Regions from separate parts of the Diaphorobacter sp. LR2014-1 genome, predicted to be linked through region 1. Evidence: riboswitches for the same ligand, from Rfam matches in the RefSeq annotation. Region 1 holds a riboswitch; the other holds the start of a gene.
The links. A riboswitch is a leader RNA that binds a small molecule or an ion and turns the genes downstream of it on or off. The one in region 1 is predicted to bind cobalamin.

Region 2: linked by a shared signal. The riboswitch ahead of bluB (5,6-dimethylbenzimidazole synthase) and the one ahead of BV908_RS03790 (TonB-dependent receptor) in region 1 are both predicted to bind cobalamin.

The regions. Positions count from the first base shown of each region.
Region 1 covers NZ_MTBE01000003.1:95,110-99,850, forward strand. The annotation lists gene BV908_RS03790 (TonB-dependent receptor) at 1-1,841, opposite strand, end outside; cobalamin riboswitch at 1,921-2,165, opposite strand; gene BV908_RS03795 (hypothetical protein) at 2,200-2,439, shown strand; gene BV908_RS03800 (cell division protein ZapA) at 2,436-2,780, shown strand; gene BV908_RS03805 (sulfite exporter TauE/SafE family protein) at 3,421-4,140, opposite strand; gene hemN (oxygen-independent coproporphyrinogen III oxidase) at 4,144-4,741, opposite strand, start outside.
Region 2 covers NZ_MTBE01000004.1:206,801-211,541, forward strand. The annotation lists gene BV908_RS05750 (aminotransferase class I/II-fold pyridoxal phosphate-dependent enzyme) at 1-666, shown strand, start outside; gene BV908_RS05755 (cobyric acid synthase) at 663-2,144, shown strand; cobalamin riboswitch at 2,164-2,357, shown strand; gene bluB (5,6-dimethylbenzimidazole synthase) at 2,402-3,163, shown strand; gene cobT (nicotinate-nucleotide--dimethylbenzimidazole phosphoribosyltransferase) at 3,269-4,327, shown strand; gene BV908_RS05770 (DUF2334 domain-containing protein) at 4,494-4,741, shown strand, end outside.

The DNA.
Region 1 (4,741 bases):
CCGCCGGTGGCGTAGGTGCGCGCCAACTGGTAGTCCTTGTCGGCCAGGTTGTCGACGCGGGCCAGCAGCGTCACGTCGCGCGCCACGCGCTTGCTGGTGTAGAGGTTGAGCGTGGTGTAGCCGCCCAGTACGTTGGTGTTGGCCGCGTTGTCGTACCGGCGCGCGGATGCGTAGAGCTCTGCCCCCAGCGTCCAGCCTGCCACCAGGGTGTCGGCACCCAGCGTGGCGTAGCGCTTGGCACGGCGCGCCAGCAGTTTGCCGCTGTCCAGGTCACGCGGGTTCTGCCAGTCGATGGAGCCATGCACCGACACGCCCGCGATGCGGTGCGCGGCCGACAGCGTCACGCCCTTGTACTCGGCGCGGCCCACGTTCTCGTAGCAGCCGAAGCTGGAATCACAGCGGCCCGCGGCGCCGAAATTGATGAGGTTGCTGACGCGGTTGCGGTACGCCACGACACCCACGCTGCTCTCTCCTTGCGTCCACCGCGCGCCCAGCTCCACGTTGCGCCCCTTCTCGGGCTGCAGGTCGGGCGCGCCGTATTCGCTGAAGCGGTGGTAGAGCGTGGGTGCACGGAAGGACGTGCCGGCCGCTGCCGTGACGCGCCACTGCGGCGTAATGGCGTAGCCATAGGACAGGCTGCCCGTGCTTTTGCCGCCGAACTCGCTGTCGTCGTCATAGCGCAGGTTGGCCTGCAGCGTATGGGCGCCCTGGTTCAGGCCATAGCCCAGCGCGAGCGCGTTCTGTGAGCGGTCACGCTGGAGGTCGCCCACGAACTCGGTGGCGGGGTTGTGCAGTTCGTCCTCGCGGCGCTCCAGCGCGGCTGTGAACAGATGCGCGCCCAGGCGCCACTCGTTTTGCAGCAGGTAATTGTGCAGCGTGGTCTCGGTCATGTAGAAGTTGGGCCGGGTGCTGTATTCACTCTGCCCCTGCGTGACCTGCAAGCGCGTGCTGTACACGTCGCTCCACTTGGCCAGCCATGCCAGGCTGGCCGTGCGCAATTGGTGGTGATTGCGGTCGTCGGCCGTTTTGCTGCCGTCGTACTGCGAGTTGAGGTTGCTGGCCAGCAGCGTGCCCTCCAGGCGATGGGTCGTGTCGAACTGCACGCCCAGTCGGGCATTGGCAGAGGTGCGGCGGTAGCCGTCTTCGTCCGGGTTGTAGGCGGAGCCTACGCGGGCACTGAAGCCATCGGCGCGCTCATGCGACAGCCCCAGCGCATAGTCCACCTGCTCGGTGCCGCCACTCACGCCGGCCTGCACCGTCCGCGTGCCCTGGTTGCCCAGGCCCACGCCCACGTAGGGCGCCGGCGCACCCTCACCCCTTTTGGTGAAGAGCTGGATCACGCCTCCCATGGCATCCGAGCCGTACACAGCAGCCGCTGGCCCGCGCACGACCTCGATGCGGTCGATCTGCGACAACGGGATTTGCTCCCACACCACGCCGCCGGTGGATTGCGAGTCCAGGCGCACGCCGTCCAGGTACACGGCGGTAAAGCGCGACTCCGCGCCGCGCAGGTAGACGCTGCCACTGCTGCCCTGGCCGCCATTGCGCGTGATCTGCACGCCTGGCAGGCGCGAGATCACGTCAATGACGCCTACCGCGCCGCTGGCTTCGATGGTTTCACGGTCGATGACGGACACATCGGACACGCTGTCGGCCAGCGGCCGGGCCACGCGGGTTGCCGTGATGACGGTTTCACGCAGTTGGGGTTCTGTGGCTGCCTGGGCCAGCAGGGTCTGGGACACGGCGGGGAAAGCGGCGGCCAGCGCCAGCGGCAGCACGGCGACGCGCGCGTGCACGGAAAGCGCACTCAAGCGCACATTGAACGGACGGGTGTTTGTCATGTGGGGCAAACAGAGAGATCGCCACGGCCGACCTCCCCGTCGGCACCTGGGCATAACGGCCCAGGTTTCACAAAAGGAAACGCGGAGCCACCTCGTTGGCCGGTATCCGGGCTGGCGGAACGCTCTGCATCGCCTTCCCAAACGCTTGTTCAAGGCGCTCAGTGGCTTGTCAATGAAGAGGGAGCCGAGGTACGGCTCATCCGCTGACCGTTGCGGGGGCAGCGCAGGCACAGGACGCACTCCATGGCGGAGGGCCCCTCCCTGCTTCCCGTTGAACTGCGGCATGTGAACCACGCCGCTAGCACCAACTGCGCAATTTTACGATGGTTCGCACGCCGATCCCTACAATCGGCAGCGTATGGCCTCCCCCTCTTCCATCGACCAGATCGCCGAGCGCGTTGAGCGGCTGCTGCTGCGCCATGCCGAGTTGCAGCGCACCAATGCCCTGTTGGCGCAACAGGTCGCGGCGCTCACCCAGGAGCGCGATTCCCTCCAATCCCGCCTGCAGGCGGCCCGTGCCCGCGTGAACGCATTGCTGGACCGCCTGCCTGCCGAGCCCGAACTCCCCGGCACTGCCGAGACGAAAGACGCGCCATGAAGCAGATCGAGGTACAGATCCTCCAGCAAAGCTATCTCCTGGCCTGCCCGGACGGCCAGGAGTCGCGCCTGCTGGAGGCGGTCGAGCGCGTGGATACCGCCATGACGCGCATCCGTGACGCGGGCAAGGTACGCGCGCGCGAGCGCATCGCCGTGCTGGCGGCCCTCAATCTGGCTTTCGAGATCGCCGACCGCGAAGCCGCCGATTTGGCAGCCGCCTCAGCCCCTGCGCGCATGGCCCCCACCCCGGTCGCGCCGCATGTGCACGACAGCGATGAGCGCGTGCAGCAGTTGCTCCTGCGCCTGGACGAGGCGCTGGGCGAGGATGGGCGCCTCCTATAACCATTACGGTAAAAGCCCAGCCCCTGGCCGCACACGGGCAGCCCACTACAATGAACATGTCTGCGGTGCTGCCGGGCTTTATATTTCCTTGAACCAATGCTCATTGAGCACGGGCTTGGTACATCGCCCGGTGAGCGTGATCATCTCGCGTCAGATGAACCCAACGCCTGGCTGCCCTCGCCCACCTGAACCCCCGGTTCAGGATGCCGGTCCGGCGGCATTCGCAGACACCTTTTCTCCGGTAATCGCTTGCGCCCTCGCTCCGGGTGAGTGCCAGTGACCTCAATACCTGCTCAGAAAATCCGGCGCTCCGCGGCCAGCGCGCGCAACCCACCCATCTGCAAGGCACAGAGCAGACCTTGGTAGTCGTCGCACCGATGCCAAATATCCTGGCGTGGTTCTGGCGTTCCCATTCCTTCGGCAACCTCACTGATACGCAGCGCGCGCCCCAGACGTACGGTGGCGCATCCAGTAAGGCAGCGATGGGTAGCTGGATTTCTCCACGTCGATGAGAACAGACTCGTCACTTCCGCTGGTAGAGATCTGACAGCGATACGTCACGCCTGAGCGTCTCAGTGTGCACCATTCGCTTGCCACGGCATGCTTCGCAGAGCCGCTGTGGTTCCACAAAACGCTGCTTTCAGGGCACGCACCACGGCGCCGGCTGCCCATGGACAACCTCCATCCATAGCGCCCATGCACCCAGGGAAAAAAGCACACCACCTGCCAGCCGAGACCCCCACGCCCCACCCTTCACGCCGATCCAAGCGCGAATGCGGCCAAATGTCCACGGCCCCAGCACCAGCCATACACCGCTTCCCACGCCAAACAGGACCATGCACAAGGCTCCGCGGAGCACGCTTCCGCTGAGAGCGGCAGTCAACAGTGCGGTATACAGAAGGCCGCATGGCAGGAGCGCCCAGGCCACACCCGCGGTCAGGAGCCCGCCAGGCCGAGAGACCAAGGGCTTGACCTTCGCCCAGGCAGCACGCCCCGCCCGCTCAACCCACAACGGCTGCTGCGCTTGCACCATCATCATCCCACCCCACGCGAGGATGAGCACGTGCATCAGCGTCCAAAGGGGGCGCAATGCCGAGGTGCTTTGCCCCAGCCATGCGAGTTGCTCCATGGCCAGCGCAACCACCGCCCCTGCGGCGCCGTAACCGATCAGGCGCCCCACGTGAAACTGCGCTACCCGTTGGAAGATTCCGCGACGGGACGCCCATTGAATGGTTTGGGTGGCGTCCGGCGTGCCACCCAGCCCCGTAAGCGCCGCGCAGGGAACAGAACACATCGCCAAACAGTGAGCCCCTCCCATCAGCCCCATCAGGAAGGCCGTCGTGGCCAGCGCCCACAGCATGGGTCAAATAATCCGGGAAAAGCGAGCGCGGTTGCGGTCAGCCTGCAGATACTTGTCGAACACCATGGCCACGCCGCGCACGAAATACCACCCCATGGGCGTGACTTCAACGCCCTCATCACTGATTTTCACTAAGCCCTGAGCCGCCATTTCTTGCAGTTGCTGTAATTCCGCATCGAAATAACTGCGGAAATCAATCAGCCAAGACTGTTCCAACGGCTCAAACAGCAATTCACCTTGGCACATCAACGCCATGATGACTGCGCGGCGCACTAAGTCGTCCTTGGTCAACGCCAGCCCGCGCACCACAGGCAAATGCCCCTGGTTAATGCAGTCGTAATACTCGTCTAGCGTTTTCACATTTTGGCTATAAGTAGCGCCCACGCGCCCGATGGCAGAAACGCCCAGACCAATCAGGTCGCAATCGGGCTGCGTGCTATAGCCTTGGAAATTGCGGTGCAGCCTGCCTTGCCGCTTGGCCACCGCCAGCGCATCGTCTGGCAGCGCAAAATGGTCCATGCCCACGTAGACGTAGCCGGCCTCCTGGAACACATCAAGTGACCGGGCCAGCATGGACACCTTGGCCGAAGCCATGGGCAAC
Region 2 (4,741 bases), on a different contig from region 1:
GACTGCCGCCACACACCTTCTTCTGAGCCGGCGCTGCACTGGGCGTGCGAACCCGCCAGCCCGTTGGGAACGACCGATGCTGCACTGACGGCGTGGTGCGCCCCGGCCCCTGTCGGCGTGTTGCGCATACTGGACTGCGCCTATGCACCCCTGCGCCTGGAGGGAGCCGCCACCGTAGCGCCTGATGCCGCCTGGCAGATGTGGACGCCCAACAAGGCGCTGGGCCTGACCGGCGTGCGCGCGGCCTATGCCATTGCGCCGAGTGCCGCGGTCGCCGATGGCAATGTCGCCGCTGTGCAGGCGCTGGCGGCCTCCTGGCCAGTCGGTACCGACGGTGTTGCCCTGTTGGCGGCCTGGGTCCGGCCGGATACGCAGGCATGGCTCGCGCAATCGCTGGCGACCCTGCGCGAATGGAAGGCCGCGCAACTGGCGCTGTGCGCGGCCCTGGGCTGGGCCGTTGCGCCGGGCAGTCTCGCCAACTTCTTCACGGCATGTCCGCCGGTGCAGGATGTGGGGACCTTCCTGCAATGGCTGCGCGCGCGTGGCGTCAAGCTGCGCGACTGCACCTCGTTTGGCCTGCCCGGGCATGTGCGCCTGGGCGTGCTGCCACCGCAGTCGCAGCGGGCGCTGGAGGTATCGTGGCGCCTCTACAAGGAATCGCAATGAACAAGACCCGACCCGGGCCGGCGCGCTGCGTCATGGTGCTGGGCACCACCAGCGGCGCGGGCAAGAGCTGGCTGGCCACCGCGCTGTGCCGCTACTACAGCAACCAGGGCCTGAAGGTGGCGCCTTTCAAGGCGCAGAACATGAGCAACAACGCGCGCGTGGTGGCTGCACCGGGCGAGCAGTTCGGCGAGATTGGCAGCGCCCAGTATTTCCAGGCGCTGGCAGCGCGGGCCGTGCCCGACGTGCGCATGAACCCGCTGCTGCTCAAGCCCGAAGCGGACACGAAGAGCCAGGTGGTGCTGCTGGGTCAGGTGAGCGATGAGCTTTCGCAACTGCCATGGCGCGGCCGCAGCCAGCGTGTGTGGCCGCAGATCGCGGCGGCGCTGGACGCACTGCGGGCCGAGAACGACGTGGTGGTCATCGAAGGCGCGGGCTCGCCGGCAGAGATCAATCTGCACGCCAGCGACGTGGTCAACATGCGCGTGGCGCGCCATGCTGAGGCGCGTTGCCTGCTGGTGACGGATATCGACCGCGGCGGCGCCTTTGCCCACCTGTTTGGCACATGGGCGTTGCTGCCCGAGGAAGAACGCGCGCTCATCGCTGGCTTCGTGCTCAACAAGTTCCGTGGCGACGAGGCACTGCTGGCGCCCGCGCCGCAAATGCTGCAGGACAAGACCGGCGTGCCCGTCGTCGCCACTATTCCGATGCAGTGGAACCACGGCCTGCCCGAGGAGGACGGCGTGTTCGACATGCGCTCCACCGCCGTCGGTGCCGTGCATACGCGCATCGCCGTGGTGGCGTATCCGCGCATCAGCAATCTGGACGAATTCCAGCCGCTCAAAAATGTGCCGGGTGTGCGTTTGTCCTGGGCGCGCAGCCCCGCGGATGTGGAGGGCGCCGACTGGATCGTCCTGCCCGGCAGCAAGGCCACGGCGGCTGACCTGGCCTGGCTGCGCGCACAGGGGTTGGACGCGGCGATTGCTGCGCATGCGGCACGCGGTGGCCGTGTGCTGGGAGTCTGCGGTGGGCTACAGATGCTCGGCGAGGCGTTGATCGACACCGTGGGGGTGGACGGCAATGGCCCCGGCCTGGGCCTGCTGCCGTTGGTGACGAGCTTCGAGGCCACCAAAACCGTGCGGCCCACGCGCCAGTGCTTCGGCGCCGTACAAGGCGCCTGGCGGCATCTCGCCGGCGTGGCTGTGCAAGGCTACGAAATCCACCATGGCCAGACTGCTCAGCACCCGGCCATGGCAGCCAGCGGCGATGTGGCGCGCGAACTCATTCCCGGGTTGGCGTGGCAGAACCCCGGGGGCAATGTGCTGGGCCTGTACCTGCACGGCCTGTTCGAGGACGCAGCCGTGCTGCGGGCACTGTTCGGTGCCGACGCTCCGACACTGGATGCGGTGTTTGAGGGGCTGGCCGCCGGCATCGCACGGCACTTCGAGCCCAGGGCGTTGGATGCCCTCGCTGCGCAGTAAAGGACGATAACTGCGGTTGTTATCATCCCCGTCCTCAGGTGCCCGCTGCCGCAAGGCAAAGGGAGAATCGGGAAGGCGGTTGGAGTCCGCCGCGTGCCCAACGCTGTAAGGAAGATGACCCCCCGCTCAATGCCACTGGCCGCCAAGGCCGGGAAGGCGCGGCGGGTCAGATGAATCCAAGCCAGAAGACCGGCCTGAACGTTCATCGCGCTGCAAGGCCAGGCAGCGTGCGACCTATTCACGCACAGGGGACTGCCATGAATACCGCGCAGGCGCAAGCCACGCAAAGCGTTCACGCCTTTACGCAAGAGGCCCGCGACGCCATTTACCGCACCATCTTTTCACGCCGTGATGTGCGCGGGCAGTTTCTGCCCACCCCGGTACCGGACGAGGTGCTCAGCCGCATCCTGACCGCGGCGCACTATGCGCCTTCCGTAGGCTTCATGCAGCCATGGAACTTCCTGGTGGTGCGATCGCAGGACACCAAGCGCCGGGTGCATGATGCCTTCGCCAAGGCCCATGCCGAAGCGGCCGGTATGTTCGAGGGCGACAAGCGCGCGGTGTACCAGCGTCTCAAGCTCGAGGGCATTCTGGAGTCGCCCATCGGCCTCTGCATCACGTGCGACCGCGAGCGCACCGGTCCGGTGGTGGTAGGGCGTACCCACATGAAAACCATGGACCTGTACAGCAGCGTCTGTGCCGTGCAAAACCTGTGGCTCGCCGCGCGCGCCGAGGGGCTTGGGGTGGGGTGGGTGAGCATCTTTCACCAGGCTGACCTGCAGCAGGCGCTGGGTATTCCCAAGAGCATCACCCCCATCGCCTACCTGTGTGTCGGCTACGTCAGCCACTTCCACGCCAAGCCCGAACTGGAAACCGCTGGCTGGCTGCCACGCCTGCCCGTGGAAGACCTGGTGTACTTCGAGCAATGGGGGCAGCGCGACGACCAGCAGCCCCTCATCGCGCATCTGCGGTGCGACCAGGCTGCGGCGCAGTGCAGTCGCCAGACCGCACCGGCATAAGCCAGCCACAACGCATGGGGCCCGCCGCGCAATACGGCCACCTCTTGATGCGCGCCCCGTGAGTCGGGGTTGCGCTGGACCTTTTTTTGACAATCGAAACACGCCATGATCATCGACCTGCCTTTCGTTGCTGACCTCACCGATCTGCCACTGACGCAGGCCCTGCAACACAAGCTGGACAACAAGACCAAGCCACTGGGTGCGTTGGGGCGCCTGGAGCAACTCGCCCTCCGTCTGGGCCAGATCCAAGGTACCGAATCACCCATGCTGCAGGCGCCGCAGATGCTGGTGTGCGCGGGCGACCATGGCCTGGCGGCCAAGGGCGTATCGGCCTATCCGAGCGACGTGACCTGGCAGATGGTCGAGAACTTTCTGGCAGGCGGCGCAGCCGTGAGCGTGCTGGCGCGCCAGCACGGCCTTCAGCTCACCGTGGCCGACTGTGGCGTGGCGCGCGAAGTACCCGCACGCGACGCCGTCCCCGGTGCGCCCCGTCTGGTGCACTGCCGTGTGGCGGCGGGCACGCAGGACGCGAGCGTCGGCCCTGCGATGACCGAGGCGCAGTGCGCCCAGGCGCTGCGCAACGGCATGGATATCGTGCGCGCCATGCCCGGCAACGCGCTGCTGCTGGGCGAGATGGGCATCGGCAACACGTCCGTGGCGTCGCTGTTGTTGGCGCGTCTGGCAGGCGTGCCGCTGGCCGAGTGCACGGGTGCCGGTACGGGACTGGATGCGGCAGGCATCGCGCGCAAGCAGGCCGTGCTGGAGCAGGCGCTGGCGGCCAACGCCGGTGCTACGCAGCCCTTGGAGGCCCTGGCCGCCCTGGGTGGTTTTGAAGTCGCCACGCTCACCGGCGCCGTGCTGCAGGCCGCCGCCGAGCGTCGTGTGATCGTGGTCGACGGCTTCATCACCTGCGCGGCTGTGCTGGTGGCCGCGCGCCTGGCGCCTGCCGTGCTGCAGCGCTGTGTGTTTGCCCATCGCTCCGGCGAACGGGGCCATGGCCACATGCTGCAGGCTTTGCAGGCGCAGCCGCTGCTGGACCTGGGGCTGCGCCTGGGAGAAGGCTCAGGTGCCGCTCTGGCTTGGCCGTTGCTGGAGTCGGCATGCCGCGTGCTGCGCGAGATGGCGAGTTTTCAAGCGGCCGGGGTGGACGGAGCGATGCGCTAAGTGTCTTGCCGGCACTTGCCATCTTCAGGATGGGCGCATGAGGAATTCGACGGGGCTGTGCAACCAGAAGCCGTCCTATCACACACTGGATAAATAGTTAAATACTATCGATCGAATTTGCCAATTGATGAAAAAGTAGTAAGAATCTTCTCTACCAAGTGACCTATTGAAACCCTGGTACTACACGTCCGACCAGCCCGACCTCAAGGCCGGGGACTACATGGTGGACCAGTTCTTCCCCTTCGTCATCGAGCGCGACCGCTACGGCCTGCGCGTGCTGCCGGAGAACCTGGGCAACCTGCAGTATTTCGAGTTCGGGGCGGACGAGGAACTGACATCCAAGGAGGTGCTGGAAAACGCGCGCTACCAGAAGGTCGTGCGTGACGGCTTTGCCTCGTTCTTCTTCCACCCCTT